DNA from 3 places in the Hydrogenophaga sp. ANAO-22 genome. Region 2 is predicted to be linked to each of the others. Evidence: predicted binding sites of a transcription regulator. Region 2 holds the regulator's gene; each other region holds the start of a gene.
The links. Region 2 encodes LexA, which represses DNA repair genes until DNA is damaged. Its sites were predicted from a motif close to ACTGTATNNNNATACAGT; they were not measured.

Region 1 (10,271 bases), 1.2 Mb from region 2:
CGACGGCCCGAAGTCCTGGCGCGTGCTGCCCGGCGGCATGGTGCGCCTGGCACCGCGCGGCCAGCTCATCGCCGCCATGCAGCGCGGCGGCAGCAGCGCCGACTGCTGGGTGCTCACCGACGGCCCGGTGGACCACACCAGCCTGCTGCAATCCGCGCCGAGCACGCTCACGCTGGCGCAGCAGAAGCGCCCCGTGACCAGCCGCGCCGCCGAAAACCTGTTCTGGCTCGGCCGCTACACCGAGCGCGCCGAAAACAGCGTGCGGCTCGCGCAGATCGTGCTCAGCCACCTGGGCGGTGAAGAGCCGAACTCGCGCGCGCTGATGGCCTGGCTGACCAGCATGGCGCGCGAGAACGCCCTGGTGCTGCCCGACGTGCCCACCGCCTCGCTCTCGGCGCGCGTGTTCTCGCGCAGCCTCATCGCCGCGCTCTCGCCCGCGCCCGGCGACGCGCTGGCCGCGCAGTCGTTCAGCGTGGGCTTCAACCTGCGCGCGCTCAAGGCGGCGGCCGCGCAGGTGCGCGAGCGCCTGTCGCAGGAGCACTGGAACCTGATCGAGCGCACCGAGGCCAGTTTCGCGCGCGACTGCGCCGCCTTGTCCACCGACGCCGAGTACGCCACCGCCGAAGCCATCGCGGCGCTGCAGAACGCCAGCGAGCTGCTCGCGGCCATCACCGGCTCACAGACCGACCGCATGGTGCGCGACGACGGCTGGCGCCTGCTCTCCATGGGCCGCCACATCGAACGGCTCATCACGCTGGCGCGCGCGCTGTCGCTCGCGCTCGAACACGGCTGCGTGCACGACCAGGCCGGCTTCGAGGCCGTGGTCGCGCTGTTCGACAGCACCATCACCTTCCACGCGCAATACCAGCAGCGGCGCGACATGGTGGCGCTGATCGACCTGCTGGTGATGGACCGCGACAACCCGCGCTCGCTGGCCTGGGTGGTGCACACGCTGCGCTCCCGCCTGGCCAAGCTCTCGCACAGCGCCACGCCGCAGGACGCGGTGCTCGCGCGCGGCCTGCCCGACCCCAACACCTGGGTGCTGCCCGACCTGAGCAACTGGCAGCGCAGCCCGGACGGCCAGCGCGTCTGGAGCGACCTGGCCGCCTTGCTCGACGGCTGCGAGATCGCGGCGATCGACCTCTCCGACGAGATCACGCGCCTGCACTTCAGCCACGCGGACCAGCGCAACCAATCGCTTGGGGCCTGACATGCTGCTGCGCATCCTGCACCGCACCCGCTACCGCTACCACGGCGCCATCGACATGGCGCAGCACATGGTGCACCTGCGGCCGGTGGACACGGCCTCGCAGCGCGTGCGCTCGCACGAGCTGCGCATCGACCCCGAGCCGGCCGCGCGCAGCGAGACCACCGACGTGTTCGGCAACCCGCGCACCTTCTTCTCGCTGCAATCCATCCACAGCATGTTGACCGTGGAGGCCGACAGCCTGGTCGAGACACACGCGCCCGAGCCCCTGCCCGAAGGCCCGCCCTGGCGCGGCATGAACTGGGAGCGCGTGCGCGAGCATTTCCGCTACCGCGCCCAGGCACCGTTCGACGCGGCCAGCGAGTTCCTCTTCGCCTCGCCCTACGTGCCGCGCGACGACGCCTTCGCCGCCTTCGCCCGCCCGGCCTTCAAGCCCGGCCTGCCGGCCCTGGAAGCGGCGCGCGCGCTGATGGAGCGCATCCACAACGAACTGAGCTACGAGACCCACAGCACCGAGGTGAACACCCCCGCGCTCGACGCCCTGGCGCAAGGCAAGGGCGTGTGCCAGGACTTCGCCCACATCATGCTGGGCTGCCTGCGCTCGCTCGGCCTGCCCGCGCGCTACGTCAGCGGTTATCTGCTCACGCGCCCGCCGCCGGGCAAGCCGCGCCTGATCGGCGCCGATGCCTCGCACGCCTGGGTCTCGGTGTACGTGCCCCTGCCCGCCTCGGCCGACGTCCTTGAGGCCGCGCCCACTGGCGCATGGTTCGACTTCGATCCCACCAACAACCGCTGCGGCTGGGGCAGCCCGGGCGAGGACTACGTGACCCTGGCGATCGGGCGCGATTTCGCGGACGTCTCGCCCATGCGCGGCGTGATCCAGAGCGGCGCGCGCCACACGCTGGCGGTGGCCGTGACGGTGGCCCCGCCCGACGAGCTGGAACAACTCCAGACGGCCGAAGACGCCTGAACCCGTCGATAGAATGGACCGCTCATTCTTCAGGAGCGTTCCATGAGCATTTACGACAAGCTGGCCCAACTCGGCATCACCCTGCCGCCCGTGGCGGTGCCCGCCGCGGCCTATGTGCCCTTCGTGCAGACCGGCAAGCTGATCTTCCTGAGCGGCCACATCGCGAAGCAGGACGGCAAGCCCTGGGTCGGCCAACTCGGCCTGACCATGACCACCGACGAAGCCAAGCCCGCGGCGCGCGCCGTGGCCATCGATCTGATGGGCACGCTCGCCGCCGCCTGTCAGGCCGCTGGCACGGACCTCAATGGCGTCAAGCGCATCGTGAAGGTGCTCAGCCTGGTCAACTCCACCGCCACCTACACCGAGCAGCACCTGGTCACCAACGGCTGCAGCGAGCTGATCGGCGAGGTGTTCGGCTCGGCGGCCGGCGCGCACGCGCGCAGCGCCTTCGGCGTGGCGCAGCTGCCCCTGGGCGCCTGCGTGGAAATCGAGCTGATCGCAGAGTTGAAGTGACCCCCCGCGCGCCTTCGGCGCTCCCCCGTGAAGGGGGGCGACACCTTGGGCCGGCAGAGCCGGACCCTGGGTGTCTCTGGACGGGCTCCCCCACTCCAGCCCGGTTACTTCTTCTTGCGTTCGTTGGCGCGCCGCACCTGGCGGCTCTGGGCAGTTTGCGGGACCGCCTCGGCCTGGCCGGCACGGCGCTTCGCAAAATACCGCGTGGCGAAGCGCGCGACGCCAAAGGCCAGCGCCGCCATCACCGCGGCGATCACGATTCCCGTCCATTCGCTGTTGTCCATCGTCAGCTCACCTGCGTCATTTCATTCAGATCCGGCGGGCGCCAGGAAGCGCTCGAACCGTTCCAGTTCCTCGTCCAGCGCGCGCCGGAAAACGGCATCGCGGGGGCGCGCCTCGGCAAAACCCAGTTCGTGCCGAAGCTGCCCGCGCTCCAGGCGCAGGTTGGCCCAGCCCACCATGCGTTCGCCCCACAGCACCGGCAGGGCGTAGTGGCCCATGGTGCGCTTGGGCGCTGGCACATAGGCTTCGAAGCGGTACGCCCAGTCCCACAGCATCTCGAAGCGCCGCCGGTCCCACACCACAGGGTCGAACGGCGCAAGCAGCCGCACCCCTTCATCGGGCTGGTGGCGGCGCGAAGCGGGGTTTTCATCGGCCGGCCAGAACCAGGTGGTGCCGTCGATCACGGCATGGCCATAGCGTTCGCGCGCGGTCTTCACCACGGTGCGTGCCTCGGCCGACAGGTGATTGGCGCCGTAGCGCAGCAAGGTGACCAGGTAGCCGAGGCTGGGTGCCGGAATGGGTGCGTACAGCGCCACGATGACATCGACCAAGGCCTGGGCCCGCGCCAGACGCGCCGCGGGGCTGTCGTCCTGCTCGGTGTGCCGCATCGCCTCGTACACCCGCGTGCCCGATTCGCGGCGGCGCACGCGCAACCAGCCGTGGTGGTGCATGTCGTCGAGCAGCCGGGTGCTGGCATTGAGTTCACCGCCCCAGTAGCCGGCCACGCGGCCATGGTGCACGAAGGCCTCGCCCACCTCGCGCGGGTGGACCACGCCACGCTCCTGCACGAAGGCCAGCAGCTCGCGCGCGCGGTCCGTGGTGGCCGCGTCCCAGGGCCGGCGCGGCGTGCGCGGGTGCAGCAGCGCCAGCATCTCGCGCGGCACGAAGCCGTAGTTGACGAACGCGTCCTCCTCCACGCCCAGCCGCTCGTAGCGGCGCTCCAGGTCGCCGGCGCGGTAGTCGCGCACCCGCTGGTAGAGGATGAGGTCCTGCGCGCGCGCCGGCGCGCGCATGGGATCGGCCTGCACGAACCCGAGCCGGCGGATGGCGGCCGGCAGCGTCAGGGGTTTGAACAGGCTGCGCGCGATCGCATAGCGGCGCAGCTCGGCCAGGGTGGGCGAGCGCGCCATGGCCGCTTTACTCCACCCGCGTGATGCGGCTGGGCTTGAAGCCCAGGTCGGCCGCCTTGCCCTTGCGGGCCCGCGCGGCGCGCGCGTTGTTGAGGCTGCGGATCTCCAGCGTTTCCTCGCGCTCCTTGCCGCCGCGCCCGATGCCTTCGATCTTCACGCTGCGGGTGTAGGCGGCGGCGCCGGCCAGGGTGTCCTTGGCTTCGAGGTCGATCAGCATCAGGCCGCGACCGCCCTTCTCCATCAGCTTGAGTTCGCCGATCTCGAAGGTGAGGATGCGCCCGCCGGTGGAGGCGCAGCACACGTGCGTGGCCGGCACCAGCGGCACGCCGCCGGAGGCGAAAGCCGCGTGCGACGGCGCGCACGGCGTTTCGCCTTCGCCGAGGTTGAGGAAGGTCTTGCCGCCGCGCTGGCGCGACACCATGTTCTCCACCGTGGCCAGGAAACCATAGCCGCCACTGCTGCTGAGCAGCAGCGCCGCATTGGCCGGGCCGGCGAAGTAGTGCAGCGGTTGCGTGCCGCTTTCGAGTTCGATCAGCGTGGTGATGGGCTGGCCGTCGCCGCGCGCGCCCGGCAGGCTGGCCACGGGCACCGAGTACACGCGCCCGTTGCTGCCGAAGGTGATGAGCGTGTCCACCGTGCGGCACTCGAAGGTGCCGTACAGGCCGTCGCCGGCCTTGAACGCGAAGCTGCCGGCCTCGTGGCCGTGGCCGGTGCGCGCTCGCACCCAGCCCTTGCTGGAGATCACCACCGTCACCGGCTCGTCCACCACCTTGATCTCGGCCACGGCCTTCTTCTCGGCCTGGATCAGCGTGCGGCGCTCGTCGGCGAAGGTCTTGGCGTCGGCCTCGATCTCCTTGATCATCAGGCGCTTGAGGCTGCCGGGGTTGCCCAGAATGTCTTCGAGCTTGCCCTGCTCTTCGCGCAGCTCCTTGAGTTCCTGCTCGATCTTGATGGCTTCGAGCCGCGCCAGCTGGCGCAGCCGGATTTCCAGGATGTCCTCGGCCTGGCGGTCGCTGAGCTTGAAGCGCTCGATCAGCGCGGCCTTGGGCTCGTCGCTGTGGCGGATGATGCGGATCACCTCGTCGATGTTGAGCAGCACCAGCTGCCGACCTTCGAGGATGTGGATGCGGTCCAGCACCTTGGTGAGGCGGTGCTGCGAGCGCCGGGTGATGGTGCCCTGGCGGAATTCGATCCACTCGGTGAGCATCTGCCGCAGCGACTTCTGCGTCGGCCGGCCGTCGAGCCCGACCATGGTGAGGTTGATCGGCGCCGAGGTTTCCAGGCTGGTGTGGGCCAGCAGCGCGGTGATGAGTTCCTGCTGCTCGATGCGGCTGCTCTTGGGCTCGAACAGCAGGCGCACGGGCGCGTCCTTGCTCGACTCGTCGCGCACGCCGTCGAGCACCATGAGGATGCTGGCCTTGAGCTGCGTCTGTTCCTGCGTCAGCGCCTTCTTGCCGGCCTTCACCTTGGGGTTGGTGAGCTCCTCGATCTCTTCGAGCACGCGCTGCGTGCTCACGCCCGGCGGCAGCTCGGTCACCACGAGCTGCCACTGACCGCGCGCGAGGTCTTCGATCTTCCAGCGCGCGCGCACCTTGAGGCTGCCGCGGCCGGTGCGGTAGGCATCGGCGATGTCGCCGGCCGGGCTGATGATCTGGCCGCCACCGGGGTAGTCAGGCCCGGGCAGCAGCGCGAACAGCTCGTCGTCGGCCAGCTTGGGGTTCTTCACCAGCGCCACGCAGGCGTCGGCCACCTCGCGCAGGTTGTGGCTGGGGATCTCGGTGGCCAGGCCCACGGCGATGCCGCTGGCGCCGTTGAGCAGGTTGAACGGCAGGCGCGCGGGCAGCTGCTTGGGCTCGACGGTGGAGCCGTCGTAGTTGGGCACGAAGTCCACCGTGCCCTCGTCGATCTCGTCGAGCAGCAGGGTGGTGATCTTCGCCAGGCGCGCTTCGGTGTAACGCATGGCCGCGGCACCGTCGCCGTCGCGCGAGCCGAAGTTGCCCTGGCCGTCGATCAGCGGATAGCGCTGCGCGAAGTCCTGCGCCATGCGCACCAGCGCGTCGTAGGCGGCCTGGTCGCCGTGCGGGTGGAAGCGGCCCAGCACGTCGCCGACCACGCGCGCGCTTTTCACCGGGCGCGCGGCCGTGTTGCGGTTGGGCCCGCTGAAGCCCAGCCCCATGCGGTCCATGCTGTAGAGAATGCGGCGCTGCACCGGTTTCTGGCCGTCGCACACGTCGGGCAGGGCGCGGCCTTTCACGACCGAAAGCGCGTATTCGAGGTAGGCGCGCTGCGCGTAGTTCGCGAGGTTCATGCCGTCGTCGTCCGGCGCGGACAGCGGCAGTTCAGGAGTTTCAGTCATGGCAAATCAGTTCTTCGTTCAAGGCGGCGATTCGGTCAAGGACACCGCAGATCCGGCTCTGCCGGTCTGCCAGTGTCGCCCCTGATGGGTGACGCGAAGCGGCGCGGGGGGAGTTCAACTAGATATCGATTTCGACCGAGTCGCCATGCAACTCCATCAGCTCGCGGCGCGAGGCGGCTTCGCCCTTGCCCATGAGCTTGGTGATGAGCGCTTCGGTGCCGGCGAAGTCGATCGCGCCGAGCACGACCGGCATGAGGCGGCGCGTATCGGGGTTGAGGGTGGTGTCCCACAGCTGCTCGGCGCTCATTTCGCCCAGGCCTTTGAAGCGGCTGATCTGGCACTTCTCGGGCGCCACGCCGTCCTTGGCGGTCTTGTCGAGGATGGCGTGCAGCTCGCCTTCGTCCAGCGCGTACTGCTTGGCCGCCGGCTTCTTGCCGCGCGCGGGGATGTCCACGCGGAACAGCGGCGGGCGCGCCACGTACACGTGGCCGGCCTCGATGAGTTTGGGGAAGTGGCGGAAGAACAGCGTGAGCAGCAGCACCTGGATGTGCGAGCCGTCGACGTCGGCGTCGGACAGGATGCAGACCTTGCCGTAGCGCAGGCCGCTGAGGTCGGGCGTGTCGTTCGGGCCGTGCGGGTCCACGCCGATGGCGACCGCGATGTCGTGGATTTCGGTGTTGGCGAACAGGCGGTCGCGCTCGACCTCCCAGGTGTTGAGCACCTTGCCGCGCAGCGGCAGCACGGCCTGACTTTCCTTGTCGCGGCCCATCTTGGCGCTGCCGCCGGCCGAGTCGCCCTCGACCAGGAACACCTCGTTGTGCGCGAGGTCCTTGCTCTCGCAGTCGGTGAGCTTGCCGGGCAGCACGGCCACGCCCGAACCCTTGCGTTTTTCGACCTTCTGGCCGGCCTTCTGCCGCGACTGCGCGGCCTTGATGGCCAGCTCGGCGAGCTTCTTGCCGTAGTCCACGTGCTGGTTGAGCCAGAGTTCGAGCGCGGGGCGCACGAAGCTGCCGACCAGGCGCACGGCGTCGCGCGAGTTCAGGCGCTCCTTGATCTGGCCCTGGAACTGGGGGTCGAGCACCTTGGCCGAGAGCACATAGCTGGCGCGCGCGAACACGTCTTCGGGCAGCAGCTTCACGCCCTTGGGCAGCAGCGCGTGCAGTTCGATGAAGCCCTTGACCGCCTGGAACAGGCCGTCGCGCAGGCCGCTTTCGTGCGTGCCGCCGGCGCTGGTGGGGATCAGGTTCACGTAGCTCTCGCGCACCGGCTGGCCGTCTTCGGTGAAGGCCACGCACCAGGCCGCGCCCTCGCCTTCGGCGAAGCTGTCGTGCCCGCTGTCGGCAAAACCTTCGCCTTCGAACAGGGGAATGACCGGCTCGCCGGTGAGCGTCTGCTGCAGGTAGTCGCGCAGGCCGCCCTTGTAGAGCCAGGTCTGGGTGTCCTTGGTCTTTTCGTTCACCAGCGTCACGCTCACGCCCGGCATCAGCACCGCCTTGCTGCGCAGCAGGTGGGTGAGCTCGGCCATGGGCAGGGTGGCGGCTTCGAAGTACTTGGCGTCGGGCCAGGCGCGCACCGTGGTGCCCTGCTTGCGGTCGTCTGCGCCCTTGGGCGAGATCACCAGCGGTTCGATCACGTCGCCAGCGGAGAACGCCAGTTTGGCCACCTGGCCCTCGCGGAAACTGGTCACTTCCAGCCGGGTGGAGAGCGCGTTGGTCACGCTCACGCCCACGCCGTGCAGGCCGCCGGAGAAGCTGTAGGCGCCGCCCTTGCCCTTGTCGAACTTGCCGCCCGCGTGCAGGCGGGTGAACACGAGTTCGACCACCGGGGCCTTTTCTTCGGGGTGCAGGCCGAACGGGATGCCCCGGCCGTCGTCTTCCACGCTGACCGAATGATCGGCGTGCAGCGTGACCTTGATCTTCTTGCCGTGCCCGGCCAGGGCCTCGTCGGCCGCGTTATCCAGCACTTCCTGGATGATGTGCAGCGGGTTGTCGGTGCGGGTGTACATGCCCGGCCGCTGCTTGACCGGTTCCAGCCCCTTGAGGACGCGGATCGAGCCTTCGGAGTATTCGTTGGGTGTTTGGGTCGCCATGGGGGCGGATTGTATGCCCCGAAGACTGTATGCAAATACAGACTTTCGGCTTCAGGCCGACCAGCGATGCGCGCGATTCATCAGTGGCGCGGGAAAATATCAAGCCTTCGCGGCATGCCCGTGACAGGCAAGGCCCATCCATCTTCGCTACAGTTCCCGAATGCCCTCGACCCCCACCCTCCCGACCCCGCCCCGCCTCTCTGCCCTGCAGGTGCTGGCCTGCGGCGCCCTGATCGTCACCCTGTCCATGGGCATCCGCCACGGCTTCGGCCTGTGGCTGCAGCCCATCACCCAGGCGCAGGGCTGGTCCCGCGAGACGTTCTCGTTCGCCCTGGCGATCCAGAACCTGTCCTGGGGGATCTTCGGCATCTTCGCCGGCATGGCCGCCGACCGTTTCGGCGCCTTCCGCGTGCTGATCGGCGGTGCGGTGGCCTATGCCCTGGGTCTGGCCGGGATGGCGCTGAGCACCTCCTCTCTGGGTTTCGCGCTCACCACCGGCGTGCTGATCGGCGCGGCCCAGGCCGGCACCACGTACGCGGTGATCTACGGCGTGATCGGCCGGCAGATTCCGGCCGAGAAGCGCTCCTGGGCCATGGGCGTGGCCGCCGCGGCCGGGTCGTTCGGCCAGTTCCTGATGGTGCCGGTGGAAGGCTGGCTGATCAGCAGCTTCGGCTGGCAACAGGCCCTGCTGTTCCTCGCGGGCGCCGTGCTGCTGGTGATGCCGCTGGCCCTGGGCCTGCGCGAACCGGGCTTCGCGGGCGGCGCACCGGTGCACCGCGAACAGACCATTGGCCAGGCCTTGCGCGAGGCCTTCCGCTACCGCAGCTTCCAGCTGCTGATGGCCGGCTATTTCGTCTGCGGTTTCCAGGTGGTGTTCATCGGCGTGCACATGCCCAGCTACCTCAAGGACCACGGCCTGTCGCCCCAGGTGGCGAGCTACGCGCTGGCGCTGATCGGCCTGTTCAACGTGATCGGCACCTATGCCGCTGGCGCGCTGGGCCAGCGCCTGGCCAAGCGCCACATCCTGGCCTTCATCTACTTCGCGCGCGCCGCGGTGATCGCCGTGTTCCTGATCGCGCCGCTCTCGCCCATGAGCGTCTACGTGTTCTCCGCCGTCATGGGCCTGCTCTGGCTCTCCACCATTCCGCCCACCAACGCGGTGGTGGCGCAGATCTTCGGTGTGGCCCACATGTCCATGCTGGGCGGCTTCATCTTCTTCAGCCATCAGATCGGCAGCTTCCTGGGCGTGTGGCTGGGCGGCGTGCTGTACGACAGGACCGGCAGCTACGACATCGTCTGGTACCTCGCGATCGCGCTGGGCGTGTTCGCCGGGCTGGTGAACCTGCCGGTGCGCGAAGGCCCGATCGCGCGCGCCCCGCAGCGCGTGGGAGCCGCGGCGTGAAGCCTGTGGCCGTGCGCGCCCTGGCCTGGGCCGCGGCTGGCGCGGCCCTGCTGGCGACGTTCGCGCTCTACCACCGGCCCGAGTTCCTTGTGAACCTGGCCGACCAGATCTGGAGCTGCTTCTGATGCATGGCTCCGAGGCGCCTTCGGCGTGGGTGCGGCGCTGGTCGCACCTGGTGCCCACCGGCGGTTCGGTGCTCGACGTGGCCTGCGGCCAGGGTCGCCACCTGCGCTGGTTCGCCCAGCGGGGCCACCCCGTCACCGGCGTGGACCGCTCGCCCGAGGCCATCGCCGCCGTGCAGCCCCTGGGCCGCGCCGTGCTG
Region 2 (10,271 bases):
TCGTGACGCAGGGAAGGTGAAAGGCTGCTGAACCAGCGACCGTTGTTGATCGCCTCGCGTTCTTCCATTGTCAGAATCGGTTCGTCCATGGGCTGTCTTTTGAGTGACTGAGGGTGGCCTTCATTGTCGCCACTGGGACGCGGCGGACAGATCAGGGTATGCGCGCAGACCGCGTCAACGGTAGTTGGCGGCCCGCTTTTCCATGAAGGCCGTGATGCCTTCGCCCGCGTTGGCGTGGTGCAGGTTGCGCACGAAATGATCGCGCTCGGCCGACAGCTGCGCGTGCAGCGTGACCGTCGGGGCGTCGTTGGCGAGTTCCTTGATGCTGCTGAGCGCGTTGGGCGCGCGCGCATTGAGGCGTTCGCACAGCGTCAGCGCGTCGTGCAGCGCTTCTCCAGGCGTGCTGGTCTGGGTGATGACGCCCAGTTGCTGCAGCCGCTCGGCGCCGATGCGTTCACCGCACAACAGCAACTGCAGCGCCGTGGCCCGGGGCAGGGCGCGCATCAGGCTCCAGGTGGCCCCGCCATCGGGCGACAGGCCCACGCTGCTGTACGACATCGCGAACACGCTGTTCTGCGCGGCGATCACCAGGTCGCAGGCAAGCGCCAGTGAAAAACCGGCACCGGCGCACGCGCCTTCCACGGCCGCCACCACGGGCTTGGGGAAGGCGCGGATGGTCTCGATCCAGTTGTGCAAACCCTCGATGCTCTGCGCCTGCACCTCGGGCGGCTGCTGCCGGTTGGCCAGCAGCCGCTGCAGGTTGCCGCCGGCACAGAAGTGCGCGCCTTCGCCCGTGAGCACCACGCTGCGCACTTCGGGGCTGCTTTCGGCCACGTTGAGCGCTTCCACGCCAGCGGCGTACATGTCGGGGCCGAGGGCGTTGCGGTGTTCCGGGTTGCTGATGGTCAGCACCATGGTCTGGCCATGGCTGTGGCTCTTGAGGCTGGCGGTCATGCGGTGTCGGTCCTTGCGGTCGGGAATCAGGCTTCTTCGTGCGTCAGGCTCAGGCCCAGCGCACCACGGCGGCGCAGCCAGGGGGAAGGGCGGTAACGCGGGTCGCCGTACACCGTCTGCAGGTTGAACAGGATCTCCAGCAGGTTGGTGGGACCAATGCGGTCACCCATGGCCAGCGGCCCCATCGGGTAGCCCAGGCCGAGGGTGACCGCCACGTCCAGGTCGGCCGGCGAGCAGATGCCCTGCTGGCACATGTCGGTCGCGATGTTGACGATGGTGGCCACCACGCGCTGCGTGACGAAACCACCGCTGTCGCGCACCACGCTCACGGCCTTGCCGTCGCTGGCGAACAGGGCGTGCGCGGCGTCGCGCATGTCGGCCCGGGTGGCGGGGTTGGTGGCCAGCACGCGGCGGCGGGTGGAGGCGTCGTCGAGCATCATGTCGATGCCCACGGTGCGCGACGCGTCCAGGCGTTCCACGGCGGCCAGCGTGGTCACGTCCAGACCCAGCGGCGCCACCAGAATGAGCGCGGCGGCCGACGGTGCGGCGGCGGTCTCGATCTGCGCGCCCAGGTTCTTGAGCAACTGATAGAGCTCGGCCCGGCGGGCTGCCTTGGGCGAGACCCAGACCGGTGGCAGCTCCGCGACGGTCGGCGCGGCCACGTCGGCCGGCACCTGGGCCACGCCCTTGTCGTAGGCATAGAAACCTTCACCGACCTTCTTGCCCACCACGCCCCCAGCCAGGCGCTGGGCGGTGATCACGCTGGGGCGGTAGCGCGGCTCCTCGAAATACTGGTGGTAGATCGACTCCATCACGGGGTGCGACACGTCCAGCGCCGTCAGGTCCATCAGCTCGAACGGGCCGAGCTTGAAGCCCATCTGGTCCTTGAGGATGCGGTCGATGGTGGCGAAATCGGCCACGCGTTCGCCCACCACGCGCAGGGCTTCGGTGCCGTAGCCGCGGCCGGCGTGGTTGACGATGAAGCCCGGCGTGTCCTGTGCCGAGACCGGCGTGTGGCCGAACTGGCGGGTGTAGTCCGTCAGGCGCTGGCAGACCGTGGCGCTGGTCTTGAGGCCGGCAATGACCTCGACCACCTTCATCAGGGGCACCGGGTTGAAGAAGTGGTAGCCAGCGAGTTGGGCCGGGCGCTTGAGCGCGGCACCGATCGAGGTGACCGAGAGCGACGAGGTGTTGGTGGCCAGCACCGCATCGGGTTGGACGATGGCTTCGAGATCGGCAAACAGGCGTTGCTTGACGTCGAGCCGTTCGACGATGGCTTCCACCACCAGATCGCAGGGCGCGAGGTCGGTCAGCGCGCCGGCCAAATGCACCCGTGCAAGGCAGTCTTCCATCTGGCTGGCCTCCATGCGGTTCTTGCCCACCAGCGTCTGCCAGGTGCCTTGAAGGGCGGCGCGGGCGGCCTCCGCCGCGCCGGCCTGCACGTCGAAGAGCCAGACCTGGCTGCCGGCCTGGGCCGCCATCTGGGCAATGCCGCGGCCCATGGCACCGGTCCCGACGATGCCCGTATGAAGAAATATGGGTTGCATAAGTGTGTTGTATTTGGAATGAGGGTGCCTGGAGCTATGACAAAATGATCCAACGAAAGAACGAAGGGCTTCCAACGTGCGCCAGACATGGACAGGCTGTATTTTGCTATTAACTGCGCTGGGCAGTTCGGCGGCCACGCTGGGGCGGCACAGTGGTGCAGCTGTCATCGGACAACCTCTCGATGTCCGGGTCCAGGTTCTTCTCGCTCCGGGTGAGGATCTCACCAACCAGTGCCTCAATGCGGATGTCTTTTTTGGCGATACGCAAGTGTCGCCCGGTCTGGTTCGCAGCACGCCCCAGAAAGCCGAGGCCGAGTCCTCGGTGCGCATCCAGACCCGGCAGCCCATCAACGAACCCATCGTCACCTTGTACGTGCGCGCCGGCTGCGGCACCGCGTTCACCCGCCGCTTCGTGCTGCTGGCCGACCCGCTCAACGAGCCGATGGCGCCGGTCGACCGATCCAACAACCCGGTGGCCGTGACGCCCCCGGCGGTGGCGCAGGCGCCTTCCACGCCTGCGGGTCCCGGTGTCGCGGGCGGCAGCCCGGTTGAGAGCAGCACCGCCAGCGCTCGGCCGCCCGTTGCGGCTGGCCCTGTGGCTTCGCCATCGGCACGGCCTGCGCCCAAGCCCGCCGCGAAACCGGGTGCCACCGCGTCGCCCCGTGCGAGCAGTGTGGTGCGCCGTCCACCGGCACCCCCTGCGGCGCCCCGCCTGCAGCTGGACCCGATCGATCTGGATGCGGGCATCGAGCGCGATCCGACGCTCAAGCTCTCGCCCTTCTTGCTGAGTGAGCCCGCCACCTCCGAAGAAGCCCGCGCCGCCGCCGGCCTGCTCTGGAAGTCTCTCAGCGCGTCGCCGGAAGACATCCTGCGGGACGCTCAGAAACTCGCGGCGCTGGAGGCGGAAGCCGAGCAACTGCGCAACGCCCGGGCCCAGAGCCAGAACAGCATTGGCGAGCTGAACGCCCAACTGAACGAGGCGCGTGACCAGCGCTACCGCAACTGGCTGGTGTACCTGCTGGGCGCGCTGCTGTTGCTGACGCTTCTGGCGCTGCTGATGGCGTCGCGCCGCCGTCCAGCGCAGGCCGGGTCCGAGGCATCCCGTGCGTGGTGGTCCTCGACGCCTGAAGACAAAACCCTGCCGGCACAGCTTCGCAAACCCGTGCGCCAGGGCGCTCCGACGGTGGCGGCACCCGCGCCCGGCGGCGTGGAACTCGACCTCCACCTGGATCAGGATTCGTCGCTGGACGATTTGCAGGCCCTCGATGGCGCCGCTGCGCGCGAGAGCGATCCACAGCCGGAATCGGCGGTTGCGCTGCCATCGCGCGACCGTCGGGATTTTTCACCGAGCGCCTTGGGCATCTCCCGTTCGGTGGCCACGGAAGAGTTGTTCGACATTCAGCAGCAGGCCGACTTTTTCGTGTCGCTGGGTGAGGACGAACAGGCCATCCAGGTGCTGCGCAACCACCTGGCCGAGAGCCATGAGCCCAGCCCCCTGGCTTACCTGGATCTGTTCAAGCTCTATCACCGCCTGGGGCGCCGCGAAGACTACGACGCCCTGCGCGACGAGTTCAACCACGTCTTCAATGCCGGCGCGCCGCCCTTCAACCGCTACACCGACGGTGGCCGAGGCCTTGAAGCCTACGAAACGGCCTTCAGCCGCATTCAGTCGCTGTGGCCGGAGCCCCGGGTGCTGGACCTGATCGAGGAATCGATCTTCCGCGACGCCAGCGACGACGAAGTCGAGGTGTTCGATCTCGAGGCGTACCGGGAGCTGTTGCTGTTGCACGCGATGGCCAAGGAGCTGATCAAGCGAGACGAGCCGTCCGCGGCAAAGCACAGCGAATTCCGGCACACGAACATGCAACCGCTGAAAGCCGACGGCCGGCGTCCGAGCGCGCCAGCCGGCAAGAAGCCCCCCGTCGCTGAAGAGCCTGCTGGCGGTCGCAACACCCAGCCGATGGACCTGGGTGTGCTGGTGCCTGCGTCCTCCCACCTGGGCCTGGACATCAACCTGAACGACCTCTCCGAGTTCTCTGCCTTCGAGGCCTTGTTGCCAGAGGTATCGCCGCCTGTGGAGCCGACCGCCAAGGCGGGTGACGCCCAGGACCTGCCCCTGAGCAACCTGATCGATTTCGAGGTGTTGGACTTCATGCCGCCCGACGACGAGCCAGGCTCGAAGCCGGATGGCAAACGCTGACGCCCTTGGGACCCAGAAAAAACGCCGGTGACAACCGGCGTTTTTTCTGGGGTGAGGTCGATCGCAGCCATCAGCGTCGAACCTGCAGCGCGCCTGGATTGACGATATTGGTCGGTGTGCCCTTGATGTAGTTGACCACGTTGTCGAACGCGGAGGAGAAGTACATCTCGTAGCTGTCCTGCTCGACATAGCCGATGTGGGGCGTGCAGATGCAGTTTTCGAGCCGCAGCAGGGCATGGCCTTGCAGGATGGGCTCGGATTCGAACACGTCGATCGCGGCCATGCCCGGGCGACCCCGGTTCAGCGCGGCGATCAGCGCCTCGGGCTGGATGAGCTCGGCGCGGGAGGTGTTGACCAGCAGCGCGGAGGTCTTCATGGCGGCGAGGTCTTCGGGTGTCACACAGCCCGCGTTGGTCTCGCTCAGCCGCAAGTGCAGGCTCAGCACGTCGGCCGTTTCAAACAGGGCTGCCTTGCTGGGGGCCACATCGAAACCATCGGACGCGGCGCGGGCACAGCTTTCTTCGCTGCCCCACACGATCACGCGCATGCCGAAGGCCCGCCCGTAACCTGCCACCATCTGCCCGATGCGGCCGTAGCTCCAGATGCCCAGCGTCTTGCCACGCAGCACCATGCCCACGCCGAAGTTGGCCGGCATGGCCGCGGCCTTCAGCCCGGCCTGTTGCCAGGCGCCATGCTTGAGGTTGGAGACGTATTGCGGGATGCGGCGCATGGCCGCAAGCATCAGGGCCCAGGTGAGCTCGGCGGTGGAGACGGGTGAACCCACGCCCTCGGCCACCGCGATGCCACGCTCGGTGCAGGCATTGACGTCCACATGCCCGCCCACGCGCCCGGTCTGGGCGATGAGTTTGAGCCGGGGGAGTTTTTCAACCAGTTGACGGGTGATGGCGGTGCGTTCCCGGATCAGGACCAGCACATCGGCATCGCGCAATCGGATGGACAGCTGGCCCACGCCCTTGACCGTGTTGGTGAAGACTTTGGCCGGGTAAGGCTCCAGTTTCTCGGCACACCGCAGTTTGCGCACAGCGTCCTGATAGTCATCAAGGATCACAATATTCATGACCCTATTGTGCCTTCACCTCCCAGGCCTTCCGGGCCGCTGACCCCTGGTTACAAGCAGGCACGGCGCGCCGGGAGCCTGGAGGATGGCCGTGTGCTCGCTGGCGGCGGCCGAGTTCAGGCCGCGCGCGTGGACAGCTGGCGTTCCTGGTCGGCCAGTCGATCGAGTTCGGCGCACACATCGTTGATGCGGCCCGAGATCACCAGCCTGACACCGGCCCGGTGCGCTGCCGCGGGACCAGTCTGCTGCAGCACGCGCACGCGAGGCACAGGCTCCGCTGCCGGTGGCACGGCCCGCAAGACAGGTGACGTGCGGGCCGTGCTGGCGCGCTTGAGCCACCCGGCACGCGCAAATCGCTGCACAGCCCGCGTGGCCACGGGCTCGTTGGCGGCCGGTGCCCGGCGAAGAGCGGGAGAGGGCAACCAGCAGTCGATCAACTGCAAAGGGGCGCGCCACGTGTTGGTGTTGAAAATTTTTCCCATGCGAAACTCCATTGGGTGGGGTTGAACACAGGCAGGATTGCAAAATCAAACGCCTTCGCAGGGATGTGTCCTTGTGGTGGGTTGTGCACCCACCGGGACCAAACGCCCGCCACCTGCTGAGGCGACACGGACCGGGATCGGTCAGAGCTGGAAGCTGTTGCGGATCAGGCCCACGGCGAGTCCTTCGATTTCGAAGGGTTCGCCCGGCTCGACGACGATGGTCTTGTAGTCGGGGTTTTCCGCGTGCAATTCAATCAGGTGCTGGCGCCGCATGAAGCGTTTGACGGTGACGTCGTCACCCAGGCGGGCCACCACGATCTGGCCGTTCTTGGCTTCCTTCGTGGCCTGCACGGCGAGCAGGTCGCCGTCCATGATGCCGATGTCGCGCATGGACATGCCACGCACCTTGAGCAGGTAGTCGGGCGTGCGCTGGAACAGGCTGCGCTCGACCTGGTAGGTCTGGTCCACATGCTCCTGCGCCAGGATGGGCGAACCGGCTGCGACGCGACCGATCAGGGGGAGCACCAGCTGGGCCAGGCTGGGGATCGGCAGTGTAAGCTGGCGCCCGCGCGAATCGTTGATGGACTGCAGGTCTTCGCTGCGCAGGCGGATGCCTCGCGAAGTGCCACTGACCAGTTCGATCACGCCCTTGCGCGCCAGCGCTTGCAGATGCTCTTCGGCGGCATTGGCCGACTTGAACCCGAGTTCGCTGGCAATTTCGGCACGGGTGGGCGGTGCGCCGGTGCGTGCGATCGCCGTCTGGATCAATTCCAGAATCTGTTGCTGCCGGGCGGTGAGCTTCGGTGCGGTATGGGGCATGTCGAGCATGAGGACCTCGTCGGGAACGTGGTGGCCAAGGGGAACGCCATCTGGGAAGACAGGAACAACGCGGGAAGTGGCTGATACCTGTTTTCTTATCCAGTATCTGTATTTTTAACCAGTTTTCAAGGATTGGCAAGTGGTGGACACAAATCAGGGCCGGCGGCTCGTGATCCTGGGCACGGGCGGCACCATCGCCGGGCGTGCGGCGCAGGCGGGCGACAATGTGGGCTACGTGGCGGGGCAGGTCGGCGTGGCCGATCTGGTGGCGGCCGTGCCGGCTTTGGCCGGCATGCCTCTGGCAGTGGAACAAGTCGCCCAGATCGACAGCAAGGACATGGGCCTGCCGGTGTGGCAGGCGCTGGCGGCACGGCTCCAGGTGCATCTGGACGATTGCCAGGTGTCCGCGGTGATCGTGACGCACGGCACCGACACCCTGGAGGAAACGGCGTTCGTGCTGCAGCGCCTGCTCCAACCCACCAAGCCCGTGGTGCTGACCTGCGCGATGCGCCCGGCTTCCGCGCTGGTGCCGGATGGGCCGCAGAATCTTGCCGACGCGCTGGCCGTGGTGCGGCAGGGGGAGGCCGGCGTGGTGGTGGTGTGTGCCGGAGAGGTGCACGGCGCGCTGGAGGTGGCGAAGGTGCACACTTACCGCCTGGACGCTTTTGACTCCGGAGACGCGGGGCCGCTGGCTTGTGTGGAGGAGGGGGAGGTGCGCCGTTTCCGATCCCGGGGCGCCTCCGTTGCTTCCCACGATCCAGCCCCGCTGGCCCGCTTCCTGGCGGCCGATGCCCTGCCTCGGGTCGAACTGGTGACCAGCCATGCCGACGCGGACGGCAGCCTGGTGCGGGCCTTGATGGCGCCAGGCGCTGCCCGTCCCTTGCGGGGCATCGTGGTGGCCGGCACGGGCAACGGCACCGTTCACCAGGCGCTGACCGATGCGCTGAATGCCGCGCAGGCACAAGGGGTGCGGGTGGTGCTGGCGACGCGTTGTGCGCGCGGAAGGGTGGTGCCGCACGCTGGCCTGCCGTTCGCGCACTCGGCCGGGCTCTCGCCGGTCAAGGCCCGGTTGGCGCTGGCGCTGGACCTGCTGATGGAATGACGCGATGTTCGCCGCGCTCGGTGCCCACGCCTGGGCGTACCCCATGCTGGAAGTGGCCCATCTGCTGGGCGTGGCGCTGTTGCTCGGCAACCTGACGCTGCTGGAACTGCGGGTGTTCGGCTGGGGCCAGAGCCTGCCTATGGAGCCTCTAGCGAAACTGAGCCTGGGCCTGGTGGCGGTGGGTTTCGCGCTGGCCGCCGTGTCGGGCCTTCTGATGTTCGGTACCCAGGCCGGGGAACTGCTGGCCAATCGCGTGTTCACAGCCAAGATGGTGTTGATCATGCTGGCGGGATGCAACGCCGGCTGGTTTCACGCCCGCCGATCGCTGCAGTGCCAGGACCGCACCGCGCGCCTCTTGATGCTGCTGTCGTCGGCCTTGTGGCTGCTGGTGCTGACCTGCGGCCGTTGGATCGGTTACGTGTGATGGGAAGGAGATCTTCATGCAACGACGTGATGTGATTCAGACCGGCGCCTGGCTGGGCCTGGGGGGTTGGGCGGGTGGGGCGCTGGCCCACCATGGCTGGAGCAGCTTCGACCAGGACCGGCCGATCTACCTGGAGGGGCGGGTGGTCGAGGTGAAGTGGCGCAACCCGCACGCCGAGCTGGTGCTGGAGTTGCCCGAGGCCCTGCGCCTGCCGACCGACCTCGGCCAACGCCCTTTGCCTGCCCAGACGGCGGGCATCGACGGGCCCGCGCTGTTGGCCAAGACCGTGTTGCCCACGCGCCGCGACCGGCGCTGGGAGATCGAACTGGCGCCGCTGTTCCGGTTGGGGCAATGGCAGATGCCTGAGGTCAAGACCGGGGCCTCCCTGTCCACCGTGGGCTTCACGTTCAAGGACGAGAAGGGCGAAGCGATCCTGCGCGCCGAGTACGTGTTTCTGGAGGGCAAGGCCTACGGCCTGCGCTCCAGCCCGGCTTGAGTTCTTCTGAAAGCAGAACACCCGGCACGTGGCCGGGTGTTCTGCGGGACGCCGGGGTGGCTTACTTCGACAGCGCCTCGAAGGCGCGTGCCGTGATGTCCTCGACCGAGCCCATGCCGCTGATGGCGCGGTACTTGGGCGCGGCGGCCGCGTCCGAGCGCGCCCAGCTGCTGTAGTAGTCCACGAGGGGACGGGTCTGTGCGCTGTAGACCTCGAGCCGCTTCTTCACGGTCTCTTCCTTGTCGTCTTCGCGCTGGATCAGCGGTTCGCCGGTCACGTCGTCCTTGCCTTCCACCTTGGGCGGGTTGAACTTGACGTGGTAGGTGCGGCCCGAGGCGGGGTGCGAACGGCGGCCGCTCATGCGTTCGATGATGGCGTCGAACGGCACGTCGATTTCCAGCACGTAGTCCAGCTTCACGCCGGCGGACTTCATGGCATCGGCCTGCGGAATGGTGCGCGGGAAGCCGTCGAACAGGAAGCCGTTGGCGCAGTCGGACTGGGCAATGCGTTCCTTGACCAGGTTGATGATGAGGTCGTCGCTGACCAGACCGCCGGATTCCATCACGGCCTTGGCTTGCAGCCCCAGGGGGGTGCCGGCCTTCACCGCCGCGCGCAGCATGTCGCCGGTGGAGATCTGGGGGATGCCGTATTTTTGGCAAATGAACGTGGCTTGCGTTCCTTTGCCGGCACCCGGGGCGCCCAACAGAATCAGTCTCATCGCTTTCCTTTTTTCAGAGTTTCAATGGCGTGGCCGCTTGTCTCGAGCGGCGGCCCCAGGGCGTGGGAGCCGGGGCGACCGGTCGAGGATAGCACGGGCACCCTTCGCTCTGGCTGACAGGAAAAGGGCTCCGCCGCCCGCCGCAAGGCCCGTAATTCAGGCCTTGGCGAGCAGCTCGCGCACCCGTTGAAGATCTTGCGGCGTGTCCACGCCGGGGCCCGGTGCATGGGCCGTCATGTGCACCGCGATGCGGTAGCCGTGCCAGAGCACGCGCAATTGCTCCAGCGACTCGATGGCTTCCAGCGACGAAGGCTCCAGCTGGGGAAACTGCCGCAGGAAGCCGGCGCGATAGGCGTAGATGCCGACGTGGCGCAGTGGCGCAGGGGTCGGCAGCGTGCTCATGGGTTGGCCGGGTGCCATGCCATCGCGCCACCAGGCGATGGGTGCGCGG
Region 3 (10,271 bases), 2.5 Mb from region 2:
ACGAGCGCCACAAGGCCCTGACCTACCCCCGGACCGACTCGCGCGCCCTGCCCGAGGACTACCTGCCCACCGTCAGGCAGACCTTCGAGATGCTGGCCGGCAGCGGCATGAAGCACCTCGCGCCGCACGCGAAGACCGCGCTGGACAACAGCTACATCCGCCCGAGCAAGCGCATCTTCGACAACAGCAAGGTCAGCGACCACTTTGCCATCATCCCCACGCTGCAGGCGCCCAGCGGCCTGAGCGAGGCCGAGCAGAAGCTGTACGACCTAGTCGTGCGCCGCTTCCTGGCGGTGTTCTTCCCGAGCGCGGAGTTCATGGTGACCACGCGCATCAGCTCGGTGCTGAACCACCACTTCAAGACCGAAGGCAAGGTGCTCGTGAAGCCGGGCTGGATGGCCGTCTATGGCAAGGAGGCCGCCGAGGACGTGGCCGATGCCAAGGACGGTGACAAGGGCCAGAACCTGGTGCCCGTGCGCGAGGGCGAGACCGTGCGCACCGAGAGCGTCGAGCCCAAGGGCCTGAAGACCAAGCCGCCCGCGCGCTATTCGGAAGCCACGCTGCTGGGCGCCATGGAAGGCGCCGGCAAGCTGGTGGACGACGACGAGCTGCGCGAAGCCATGCAGGAAAAGGGTCTGGGCACGCCTGCCACGCGCGCGGCCATCATCGAAGGCCTGCTGACCGAGAAGTACATGTTCCGCGAAGGCCGCGAGATCATCCCCACCGCCAAGGCCTTCCAGCTCATGACGCTGCTGCGCGGCCTGGGCGTGGAAGAACTCTCCAAGCCCGAGCTCACCGGCGAGTGGGAATACAAGCTCGCGCAGATGGAGCATGGCCAGCTCAGCCGCGCCGCCTTCATGGGCGAGATCGCCGCCATGACCGAGCGCATGGTGAAGAAGGCCAAGGAATACGACCGCGACACCATTCCGGGCAACTACGCCACGCTGTCCACGCCCTGCCCGAACTGCGGCGGCGTGGTGAAGGAAAACTACCGCCGCTACACCTGCACCGGGGCCGACGGCAACAGCGAGGGCTGCGGCTTCTCGTTCGGCAAGTCGCCCGCCGGGCGAACCTTCGAACCCGAGGAGGCCGAACAGCTGCTGCGCGACAAGAAGATCGGCCCGCTCGAAGGCTTCCGCTCCAAGGCGGGTTGGCCCTTCGTGGCCGAGATCGTGATCAAGTTCAACGAAGAAGAAAAGAACTGGAAGCTGGAGTTCGACTTCGGCGACGACAAGAAGGGCGAAGAAAGCGGCGAGCTGGTGGACTTCACCGGCAGCGAGTCGCTCGGCGCCTGCCCCAAGTGCGGCAGCCCGGTGCACGAGCACGGCAGCAACTACGTGTGCGAAAAATCGGTGCCGACCCTGGCCCAGCCCACGCCCACGTGCGACTTCAAGAGCGGCAAGATCATCCTGCAACAGCCGGTGGCGCGCGAGCAGATGAACAAGCTGCTGGAGACCGGCAAGACCGACCTGCTCGACAAGTTTGTCTCCATGCGCACGCGCCGCGCGTTCAAGGCCTTCCTGGCCTGGGACAAGGAGGCTGGCAAGGTGAACTTCGAGTTCGAGCCGCGCGCGAGCAAGTTCCCGCCACGCAAGACCGCCGCCGGCGCGCCGGCCAAGGCCGCCCCGGCGAAGAAGGCCGCGCCCGCCAAGAAGGCACCCGCGGCCAAGAAAGCCGCGGCGGCCAAGACGCCCAAGACACCGCGCAAGACCACGGCGGCCAGCGGCAAGCAGCCCAGCGCCGCCCTGGCCGCGGTGATCGGCGAAGGCCCGGTGTCCCGCCCCGAGGTGGTGAAGAAGCTGTGGGACTACATCAAGGCCAATGGCCTGCAGGACGCCACCGACAAGCGCCGCGTCAACGCCGATGCCAAGCTCGCCGCCGTGTTCGGCAAGCCGCAGGTCACCATGTTCGAGATCGCCGGCATCGTGGGCCAGCACCTGAGCTGATTGTTTTCAAGAGGATTTCCGCATGAGCCTGACTCTCTATTTCGCCCCCGGCGCGTGTTCCTTCGTGCCCCACAGCATGCTGGAGCTCTCCGGCGCCGCGTTCGAGCCGCACAGCGTCAAGCTGCACAAGAACGAGCAGCGCAGCCCCGAGTACCTGGCGATCAACCCGCGTGGCCAGGTGCCGGTGCTGGTGGACGATGGCCAGGTGATCACGCAGATCGTGGCCATCCTGCTGCACCTCGATGCGAAGCTGCCCGAGGCGGGCATCCTGCCGGCGTCCGGCCTGGCGCGCACGCGCGCGCTGCAGACCCTGACCTGGATGAACAACACCGTGCACCCCACCTTCACGCACGTGTTCATGCCGGACAAGTTCACCGACGACGAGGCCGCCAAGCAGGCGATCCGCGCCCACGCCGCCAAGACCTACAAGGGCCTGCTGGACGAGATCGAGGGGATGGCCAGGCAGGCCTCGCCCTGGATGATGGGCGAGCGCCCCGGCGCGCTGGACGCCTACGCGCTCACGCTGCTGCGCTGGGGCGGTTTTGCGGGCATCGATCCCACCACCCAGCCGGCGACCTGGGACCTGGCCCAGCGCTTCGCCGCGCTGCCGCCGGTGGCGCGCGCGGTCGAGCGCGAAAAGCTGATGCTCAACATCTACAAGCCCAAGGCCTGAACGTTCAGGCCGGCAGTCGGGGCGTCTTCGGGGTGAAGCGCACCGAGGCCAGCAGACCGGGCGGGTTGCGCTCGGGGTGCGCGCTGTCGATCAGCACCGTGGCGCCGTGCTGCTGCGCGATCTCCTGCACGATGGTCAGGCCCAGGCCCGAGCCGTCCACGTTGGTGCCCAGCGCGCGGTAGAACGGCTGCAGCACGAACTCGCGTTCGCTCTCGGGAATGCCCGGGCCGTTGTCCTCCACCTGCAGGATCTGCACGCCGCTGAACGGATCGATCAGCACGCGCGCGGTGACCACGCCGCCGCGCCCGCTGTAGTTGATCGCGTTGTCCACCAGGTTGCGCACCATCTCCTGCAGCAGGATGGGGTTGCCGTCCATCAGACAGTCTTCCGGCACCTCCTCGGGGCCTTCGCAGCCCAGGTCGATGCCGTGTTCCAGCGCGCGCGGCACCGAGTCCTGCACCACACCGCGCACCAGGCGCGCCAGGTCCACGCGCGCGCTGGGCAGGGTGCGGCCGGTGGTCTCGGCGCGCGCCAGCGCGAGCAGCTGGTTCACGGTGTGCGTGGCGCGTGAGCTGGAGCGCGCGATCTGCTTGAGCGAGCTGTGGATTTCCTCCGCGTTGCTCTCGCGCTGGGCCAGTTCGGCCTGCATGCGCAGGCCGGCCAGCGGCGTCTTGAGCTGGTGCGCCGCGTCGGCCAGGAAGCGCCGCTGCGTGGTGAGCGAGGCCTTCAGGCGCGTGAGCAGGTCGTTGATCGACGACACCAGCGGCGCGACCTCCTGCGGAATGGCCGACTCCTCGATCGGGCTCAGGTCGTCGGGCTTGCGCGCGCGGATGCGCTGCTCCAGCTCGTTGAGCGGGCGGATGCCACGCACCAGCGCCAGCCACACCAGCAGCACGGCCAGCGGCAGGATGACGAACTGCGGCACCATCACGCCCTTGATGATTTCCGCCGCCAGCGTGGAGCGCTTGCCGCGTGTCTCGGCCACCTGCATCAGCACCAGGTGCTGGGCGTCGTTGCGCTCGAGCCAGGTGTAGGCCACCCGCACCTCATCGCCGCGCACCACATCGTCGCGCAGCAGCACGCGGCCGGCCTCGGGCGTCTCGTCCTCGCGCGGGCGGGGAAAGTCCAGCTCACCGCTGACGAGCTTGCCGCGCGGGTCGATCACCTGGTAGTAGACGAGGTCGCTGTCGTCGGCGCGCAGCAGGTCGCGCGCCTGCGCGTTGAGGTTGAAGCTGATCTGCCCGTTCTGGTTCGCCACGAACTGCGTGAGCGCCTGCAGGTTGAACTCCAGCGCGCGGTCGAACGGTTTGCTCGCGATGCCTTGGGCCACGAACCAGGTCAGGGCCAGCGACAGCGGCCACAGCAGCAGCAGCGGCGTGAGCATCCAGTCCAGGATCTCGCCGAACAGACTGCGCTGTTCGCGCTGGAACAGGCCGAACGACTTCGGGATGGGGCGGCCCGCCACCGGCGGCGGTGCGGCCTCGATCAAAGCCTCGGTTTCAGCCGGCGATTTTTTCAAGGCAGTAGCCCAGACCGCGCACGGTGGCGATGCGGATCGGGCCCTTCTCGATCTTCTTGCGCAGGCGGTGGATGTAGACCTCGATGGCGTTGTTGCTCACCTCTTCGCCCCACTCGCACAGGCGCTCGACCAGCTGGTCCTTGCTCACCAGGCGCCCGGCGCGCTGCAGCAGCACCTCCAGCAGGCCGAGTTCACGCGCCGAGAGCTCGACCATCTTGCCGTCGATGGTGGCCACGCGGCCGGCCTGGTCGTATTCGAGCGGGCCGTGGCGGATGGTGTTGGTGGAGCCGCCCATGCCGCGCCGGGTGAGCGCGCGCACGCGGGCTTCGAGTTCCTGCAGCGAGAACGGCTTGGCCATGTAGTCGTCGGCGCCGTAGTCCAGGCCCTTGACGCGCTCCTCGATGCTGTCGGCCGCGGTGAGGATGAGCACCGGCAGCGTGGAGCCGCGCGAACGCAGGCGCTTGAGCACCTCCAGGCCGTGCAGCCGGGGCAGGCCCAGGTCCAGGATCAGCAGGTCGAACTCGTTGTTGGTCAGCAGGGCGGCGTCGGCCTCGGTGCCGCTGGTGACGTGGTCCACCGCCGCGCCGGCGGCGCGCAGGCTGCGCAGCAGGCCGTCCGCCAGCACGTGGTCGTCTTCGGCAATCAGGATGCGCATGGGAAGGTCTCCTGGGTGGCTGCCGGGGCAGCGCTTCATCGGGGAATGCCCGGCATCGGGCGAACCATTTTAGGCCGCGCAGGCCCCTGCGGCACGGTGTTCAGCGGGGTGGCACGGCCGCCCGCGCGCCGGGCGATTCCGAGCCATAGGCCTCCAGGCCGAGCGCCACCACGGTGGCCACCGCGTCGCCCACCTGGGCGCGGAATTCCGCCTCGGCCTGGGCCACGGCCTGGCGGAACGCCTCCAGCCACAGCAGGCCGGTGTCGGTGAACACGATGCGCCGTGCCCGCGCATCGCGCGCGTCCGGCTCGCGCCGCACCAGGCCCCAGGCCTCGCACTGCGTCACCAGGTCGCCCATGGCCTGCTTGCTCATGCCCGCCTGGTGCGCCAGCTCGGTCAGGCGCGAGCCGTGCAGGCCCAGGTGGCGCGTGATGTGGATGTGCGCGGCGCCCACCTGCGCCCTCGCGGCCAGGTGCGAGAGCGCCAGCGGCACGTTGGCGTCGTGCGCCATCAGGCTGAGCACGCGCTCGTCGAAGCGGCGCAGTGCCAGGCCCATCAGGCGCCCCAGGTGGCCGCCGCGCCAGCGGTCATCGGGCAAAACAGGGGAGGTGTCGGGCATTCGCTGATGGTAAGGCAAACTGACCAAATAACACCTTGTTCGAATTCAACCTGCCTGTAAACTCCTGCTCAAGCATCCAGCCTGTACACATTTACAGGCTTTGCGAACCTCTACCACCCGCTCAGGAGCCCCTCATGGACGCAGCCGTCAAGAACAACCCCCTCAACAGCGAAAAAGCCAAGGCCTTGCAGGCCGCGCTGGCCCAGATCGAAAAGCAGTTCGGCAAGGGCACCATCATGCGGCTGGGCGAGGGCGAGGTGATCGAGGACATCCAGGTCGTCTCCACCGGCTCGCTGGGCCTGGACATCGCCCTGGGCGTCGGCGGCCTGCCCAAGGGCCGCGTGGTCGAGATCTACGGCCCGGAATCCTCGGGCAAGACCACGCTGACCCTGCAGGTCATTGCCGAAATGCAGAAGCTCGGCGGCCAGTGCGCCTTCGTCGATGCCGAGCACGCGCTGGACATCCAGTACGCGCAGAAGCTCGGTGTGAACCTGCAGGACCTGCTCATTTCCCAACCCGACACCGGCGAGCAGGCGCTCGAGATCGTCGACAGCCTGGTGCGTTCCGGCGCGGTCGATCTGATCGTGGTCGACTCGGTGGCCGCGCTCACGCCCAAGGCCGAACTCGAAGGCGAAATGGGCGATTCGCTGCCCGGCCTGCAGGCCCGTCTGATGAGCCAGGCGCTGCGCAAACTCACGGCGCACATCAAGAAGACCAACTGCATGGTCATCTTCATCAACCAGATCCGCATGAAGATCGGTGTGATGTTCGGCAGCCCCGAAACCACCACCGGCGGCAACGCGCTGAAGTTCTACGCCTCGGTGCGCCTGGACATCCGCCGCACCGGCACGATCAAGAAGGGCGAGGAAGCGATCGGCAACGAGACCAAGGTCAAGGTGGTCAAGAACAAGGTCTCGCCACCCTTCAAGACGGCCGAGTTCGACATCCTGTTCGGCGAAGGCATCAGCCGCGAGGGCGAGATCCTCGATCTGGGCGTGGTGCACCGCGTGATCGAGAAGTCGGGCGCCTGGTACGCCTACAACGGCGAGAAGATCGGCCAGGGCCGCGACAATGCGCGCGAATTCCTGCGCGAGAACATCGAACTGCGCGTGGAGATCGAGAACAAGGTGCGCACCGAACTGGGCGTGCCGCTGCTGCCGGTGGACGAAGCGCCGGCGCCCGCCAAGGGCGGCAAGGCCGAAAAGGCCGAGAAGGCGGCCAAGGCCAAGGACGTTGACGCCACGTCGGCGGCCTGATCCCCGCCCTTGCGCGCATGGCCTTCGACCAGATTTCCCTCAAAGGCCGTGCGCTGCGCCTGCTCGCCGGGCGCGAACATTCACGCGCCGAGTTGCAGCGCAAGCTGAGCGTGCACGAAACCGAGCCCGGCGAGCTGGCGAAAGCGCTGGACGAGCTGGAGGCCAAAGGCTTCATCAACGAGCAGCGCGTGCTGGAGTCGGTGCTGCACCGGCGCTCGGCCCGCCTGGGCGCGTCGCGCGTGCGCCAGGAGCTGCAGGCCAAGGGGCTGGACCCGCAGGCGGTGGCCGAGGCGGTGGCGGGCCTGCAAGGTTCGGAAGAAGCGCGCGCGCGCGAGGTCTGGCGCAAGCGCTTCGCCGGACCGCCGGCCGACGCCGCCGAGCGCGGCAAGCAGATGCGTTTCCTGCTCACGCGCGGCTTTGGCGCCGAGGTGGTGCGGCGCGTGGTGAAGGGCGCGCCTGCCGACGACAGCGAGGACTGAACGCGCGCGTCAGCGTGGCTGGGTGGCCGAGGCGCCGCCCGGCGCCCGGGGCGGGCGCAGCATGCGCCAGGCCAGCAGGCCGCTGGCCACCATGATGCCCGTGCCCAGCACCGCGGCGGCCTGCAGCCCATCGACAAAGGCGGTGCGCGCGGCCAGCCCCAGGGCCTCGGCCAGCGGCGCGGGCAGGCTTTCGGCGACCCGCAGCGCGCCGCCCAGGGTCGAGGCTTCGGCCACGGCCTCCTGGGGCAGGCCCGCCGGCAACTGGCCCGCCATGCCGGCGCGGTACAGGCCCGTGGCCATGCTGCCGAACACCGCGATGCCCAGAGCGCCGGACAGCTCCGCGCTGGTTTCCGACAGGGCCGATGCCGCGCCCGCGCGCTCGGGCGGCGCCGAGCTGATGACGATGTCGTTGCCCAGCGTGAACACCGGCGCCATGCCGATGCCCATGAGCGTCATGCCCGCGACCAGCGCGAGCAGGCCATGGGGGCCATCGACCAGCGCCACGCCCGCGAAGCCGACCGCAGCCACCGCCAGCCCCGTCACCATGGTGCGGGGCGCCGAATAACGTTGCGCGATGGCCGGTGTCAGCATCGAACCGACCACGAACGACAGGGCCCAGGGCACGGTGCACACGCCCGCCACCAGGGGTGAGAGGCCCAGCACGAGCTGCAGGTGCTGCGAGATGAAGATGTAGACGCCGAACATCGCGAACGAGGTGAGGGCGTAGGTGCAGATGGCGGCCGCGAAGCGGGGCTGGCCGAACAGCCGCAGGTCGAGCAGCGGGTAGGCGATGCGGCGCTGGCGCCGCACGAAGGCCACGCCCGCCGCGAGGCCGAGCGCCGCGGCCACCCAGGTCGGCGCGTCCACATGGCCTTCGGCCGCCTGCTTGAGCGCGAACACGCCGCCGAGCACGGCGGTGAGCGAGAGCGCCACGCTGCCCAGGTCGAGCCGGCCCGCCTCGGGGTCGCGGTACTCGGGCAGCAGGAAGGGGCCCACCGCCAACAGCAGCAACATCACCGGCACCGCGGCCCAGAAGATCGCGGGCCAGGCGAAGTACTGCAGGATCACGCCTCCCACCAGCGGGCCGATCGCGCCACCCACCGAGTAGCTCGAGATCCAGATGCCGATGGCGATGCGGCGCTCGCGCTCATCGCGGAACATGTTGGAGATGAGCGAGAGCGTGGACGGCGCCAGCGTGGCGCCGGCGACGCCGAGCAGCGCGCGCGTGGCGATGAGGGCCTGCGCGGTGGTGGACAGGGCCGCCGCCACCGAGGCGGCCGCGAACGCCGCCGCCCCGATCATCAGCAGCCGGCGCCGCCCGATCTTGTCGCCCAGCGTGCCCATGGTGATCAGCAGGCCGGCGACCATGAAGCCGTAGATGTCGATGATCCAGAGCAGTTGCGCGGACGAAGGACGCAGGTCGGCGCTGATGGCGGGCAGCGCGAGGTTGAGCACGGTGAGGTCCATGGCATAGACCAGGCAGGGCAGGGCGATCACGCCCAGCGCCACCCATTCGCGGCGCGTGGCCCGGGGTGGAGCGATCTCGATGGCTGGCGGAGTGGCAGGCATGGGGTTTCCTCAAGGTTCGGCGGTGGATCACGCCGAGATCCGGCGCCATCCTGGGGTACGACGAACCAGGGCCGGGCGTTTCGACAACCCGCCGCCCAGCCTTACAGGCCGAGCATCAGCTTCAGGTTCTGCACCGCGGCGCCGCTGGCGCCCTTGCCCAGGTTGTCCAGCCGGGCCACCACCACCGCCTGCTTCGCCTCGGCGTTGCCGAACACGCGGATTTCGAGCTGGTTGGTGTCGTTCAAGGCCAGGGCGTCGAGCTTGCCGTCTTCGGTCGCCGGTTGCACGCTCACCCATTCACTGCCCGCGTAGTGCTTCGCGTAGGCCGCGTGCAGGTCGGCCAGCGTGGGCTGGCCGGGCAGGGTGTCCAGGTGCAGGGGCAACTGCACCAACATGCCCTGTGCGAAGTTGCCGACGGATGGCACGAAGATGGGCCGGCGCGTGAGGCCGGTGTAGGCCAGGATTTCCGGGATGTGCTTGTGCTTGAGGCCCAGGGCGTACAGCTCATAGGCCGGGGCTTCGCCTTTTTCGTAGGCCTCGATCATGGTGCGGCCTCCGCCCGAGTAGCCGCTGACGGCCGGCAGGCAGACCGGGTAGTCGGCGGGCAGCAGGCCGGCGTCGACCAGCGGGCGCAGCAGGGCGATGGCGCCGCTGGCATAGCAGCCCGGGTTGGCCACGCGGCGGGCGTTGACCACCGCGTCGCGCTGGCCCGGCGCGAGTTCGGGGAAGCCGAACACCCAGCCGGGTGCGGTGCGGTGGGCGGTAGAGGCGTCGATGACCTTGGGCTGCTGGCCGGGCAGGGCGTCGATCATGGCGACCGACTCGCGCGCCGCGTCGTCGTGCAGGCAGAGGATGACCAGATCGACCTGCGCCATCAGCTCGCGCTTGGCGACCGGGTCCTTGCGGCGCTCGGGTGCGATGCTCACGAGTTCGATCTGCGGCATGCCTTGCAGGCGCTCGCGAATCTGCAACCCGGTGGTGCCTGCTTCGCCGTCGATGAAAACCTTGGCCATGGCCGCTCTGCCTTGTCAGTTGGATTCAGGGGGATTACCAAACCCGCGCGTCGAATGCGCGCTTTTGGTGCGTTGCACCATGATACAGTCCCGGGTTGCTGTTTTCAGTGCCCACCCAGCGGCCACCCCGGTTCGGCCGTCACTCTTTTACCTGTTCCTGAGAGACACCTCATGAAGATCCATGAATACCAAGGCAAGGAAATCTTGCGCCAGTTTGGTGTGCCCGTGCCCCGCGGCATTGCGGCATTTACGGTGCAAGAGGCGGTGGAAGCCGCTCAAAAGCTCGGCGGCCCGATCTGGGTGGTCAAGGCCCAGATCCACGCCGGTGGCCGTGGCAAGGGCGGTGGCGTGAAGGTGGCCAAGTCGGTGGACGACGTCAAGCGCCTGGCCGGCGAAATCCTGGGCATGCAGCTCAAGACGCACCAGACCGGCCCCGAAGGCCAGAAGGTTCGCCGCCTCTACATCGAAGACGGCGCCGACATCAAGAACGAACTGTACGTCTCGCTGGTGACCGACCGCGCGACGCAGAAGGTGGCCCTGAT

Region 1: the regulator LexA is predicted to act here: its motif matches at 8,572-8,589, upstream of ABSY19_RS04725 (DNA topoisomerase IV subunit B).
Region 3: the regulator LexA is predicted to act here: its motif matches at 5,493-5,510, upstream of recA (recombinase RecA).

What each region holds. Positions count from the first base shown of each region.
Region 1 is NZ_CP159956.1:1,005,038-1,015,308, forward strand. It holds gene ABSY19_RS04695 (circularly permuted type 2 ATP-grasp protein) at 1-1,210, shown strand, start outside; gene ABSY19_RS04700 (transglutaminase N-terminal domain-containing protein) at 1,212-2,177, shown strand; gene ABSY19_RS04705 (RidA family protein) at 2,220-2,690, shown strand; gene ABSY19_RS04710 (hypothetical protein) at 2,795-2,974, opposite strand; gene ABSY19_RS04715 (DNA glycosylase AlkZ-like family protein) at 2,996-4,102, opposite strand; gene parC (DNA topoisomerase IV subunit A) at 4,110-6,458, opposite strand; gene ABSY19_RS04725 (DNA topoisomerase IV subunit B) at 6,577-8,547, opposite strand; gene ABSY19_RS04730 (MFS transporter) at 8,708-9,949, shown strand; gene ABSY19_RS04735 (hypothetical protein) at 9,946-10,074, shown strand; gene ABSY19_RS04740 (class I SAM-dependent methyltransferase) at 10,074-10,271, shown strand, end outside.
Region 2 is NZ_CP159956.1:5,683,820-5,694,090, forward strand. It holds gene ABSY19_RS27675 (Crp/Fnr family transcriptional regulator) at 1-89, opposite strand, end outside; gene ABSY19_RS27680 (oxepin-CoA hydrolase, alternative type) at 175-954, opposite strand; gene ABSY19_RS27685 (3-hydroxyacyl-CoA dehydrogenase) at 981-2,501, opposite strand; gene ABSY19_RS27690 (FimV family protein) at 2,578-4,701, shown strand; gene ABSY19_RS27695 (D-2-hydroxyacid dehydrogenase family protein) at 4,772-5,779, opposite strand; gene ABSY19_RS27700 (hypothetical protein) at 5,896-6,261, opposite strand; gene lexA (transcriptional repressor LexA) at 6,403-7,080, opposite strand; gene ABSY19_RS27710 (asparaginase) at 7,220-8,182, shown strand; gene ABSY19_RS27715 (hypothetical protein) at 8,187-8,606, shown strand; gene ABSY19_RS27720 (DUF6152 family protein) at 8,623-9,102, shown strand; gene adk (adenylate kinase) at 9,164-9,820, opposite strand; gene kdsB (3-deoxy-manno-octulosonate cytidylyltransferase) at 9,977-10,271, opposite strand, start outside.
Region 3 is NZ_CP159956.1:3,153,976-3,164,246, forward strand. It holds gene ABSY19_RS15225 (DNA topoisomerase III) at 1-1,946, shown strand, start outside; gene ABSY19_RS15230 (glutathione S-transferase family protein) at 1,969-2,619, shown strand; gene ABSY19_RS15235 (sensor histidine kinase N-terminal domain-containing protein) at 2,624-4,003, opposite strand; gene ABSY19_RS15240 (response regulator) at 4,119-4,793, opposite strand; gene ABSY19_RS15245 (MarR family winged helix-turn-helix transcriptional regulator) at 4,894-5,412, opposite strand; gene recA (recombinase RecA) at 5,547-6,668, shown strand; gene recX (recombination regulator RecX) at 6,686-7,147, shown strand; gene ABSY19_RS15260 (MFS transporter) at 7,157-8,716, opposite strand; gene argC (N-acetyl-gamma-glutamyl-phosphate reductase) at 8,818-9,729, opposite strand; gene sucC (ADP-forming succinate--CoA ligase subunit beta) at 9,901-10,271, shown strand, end outside.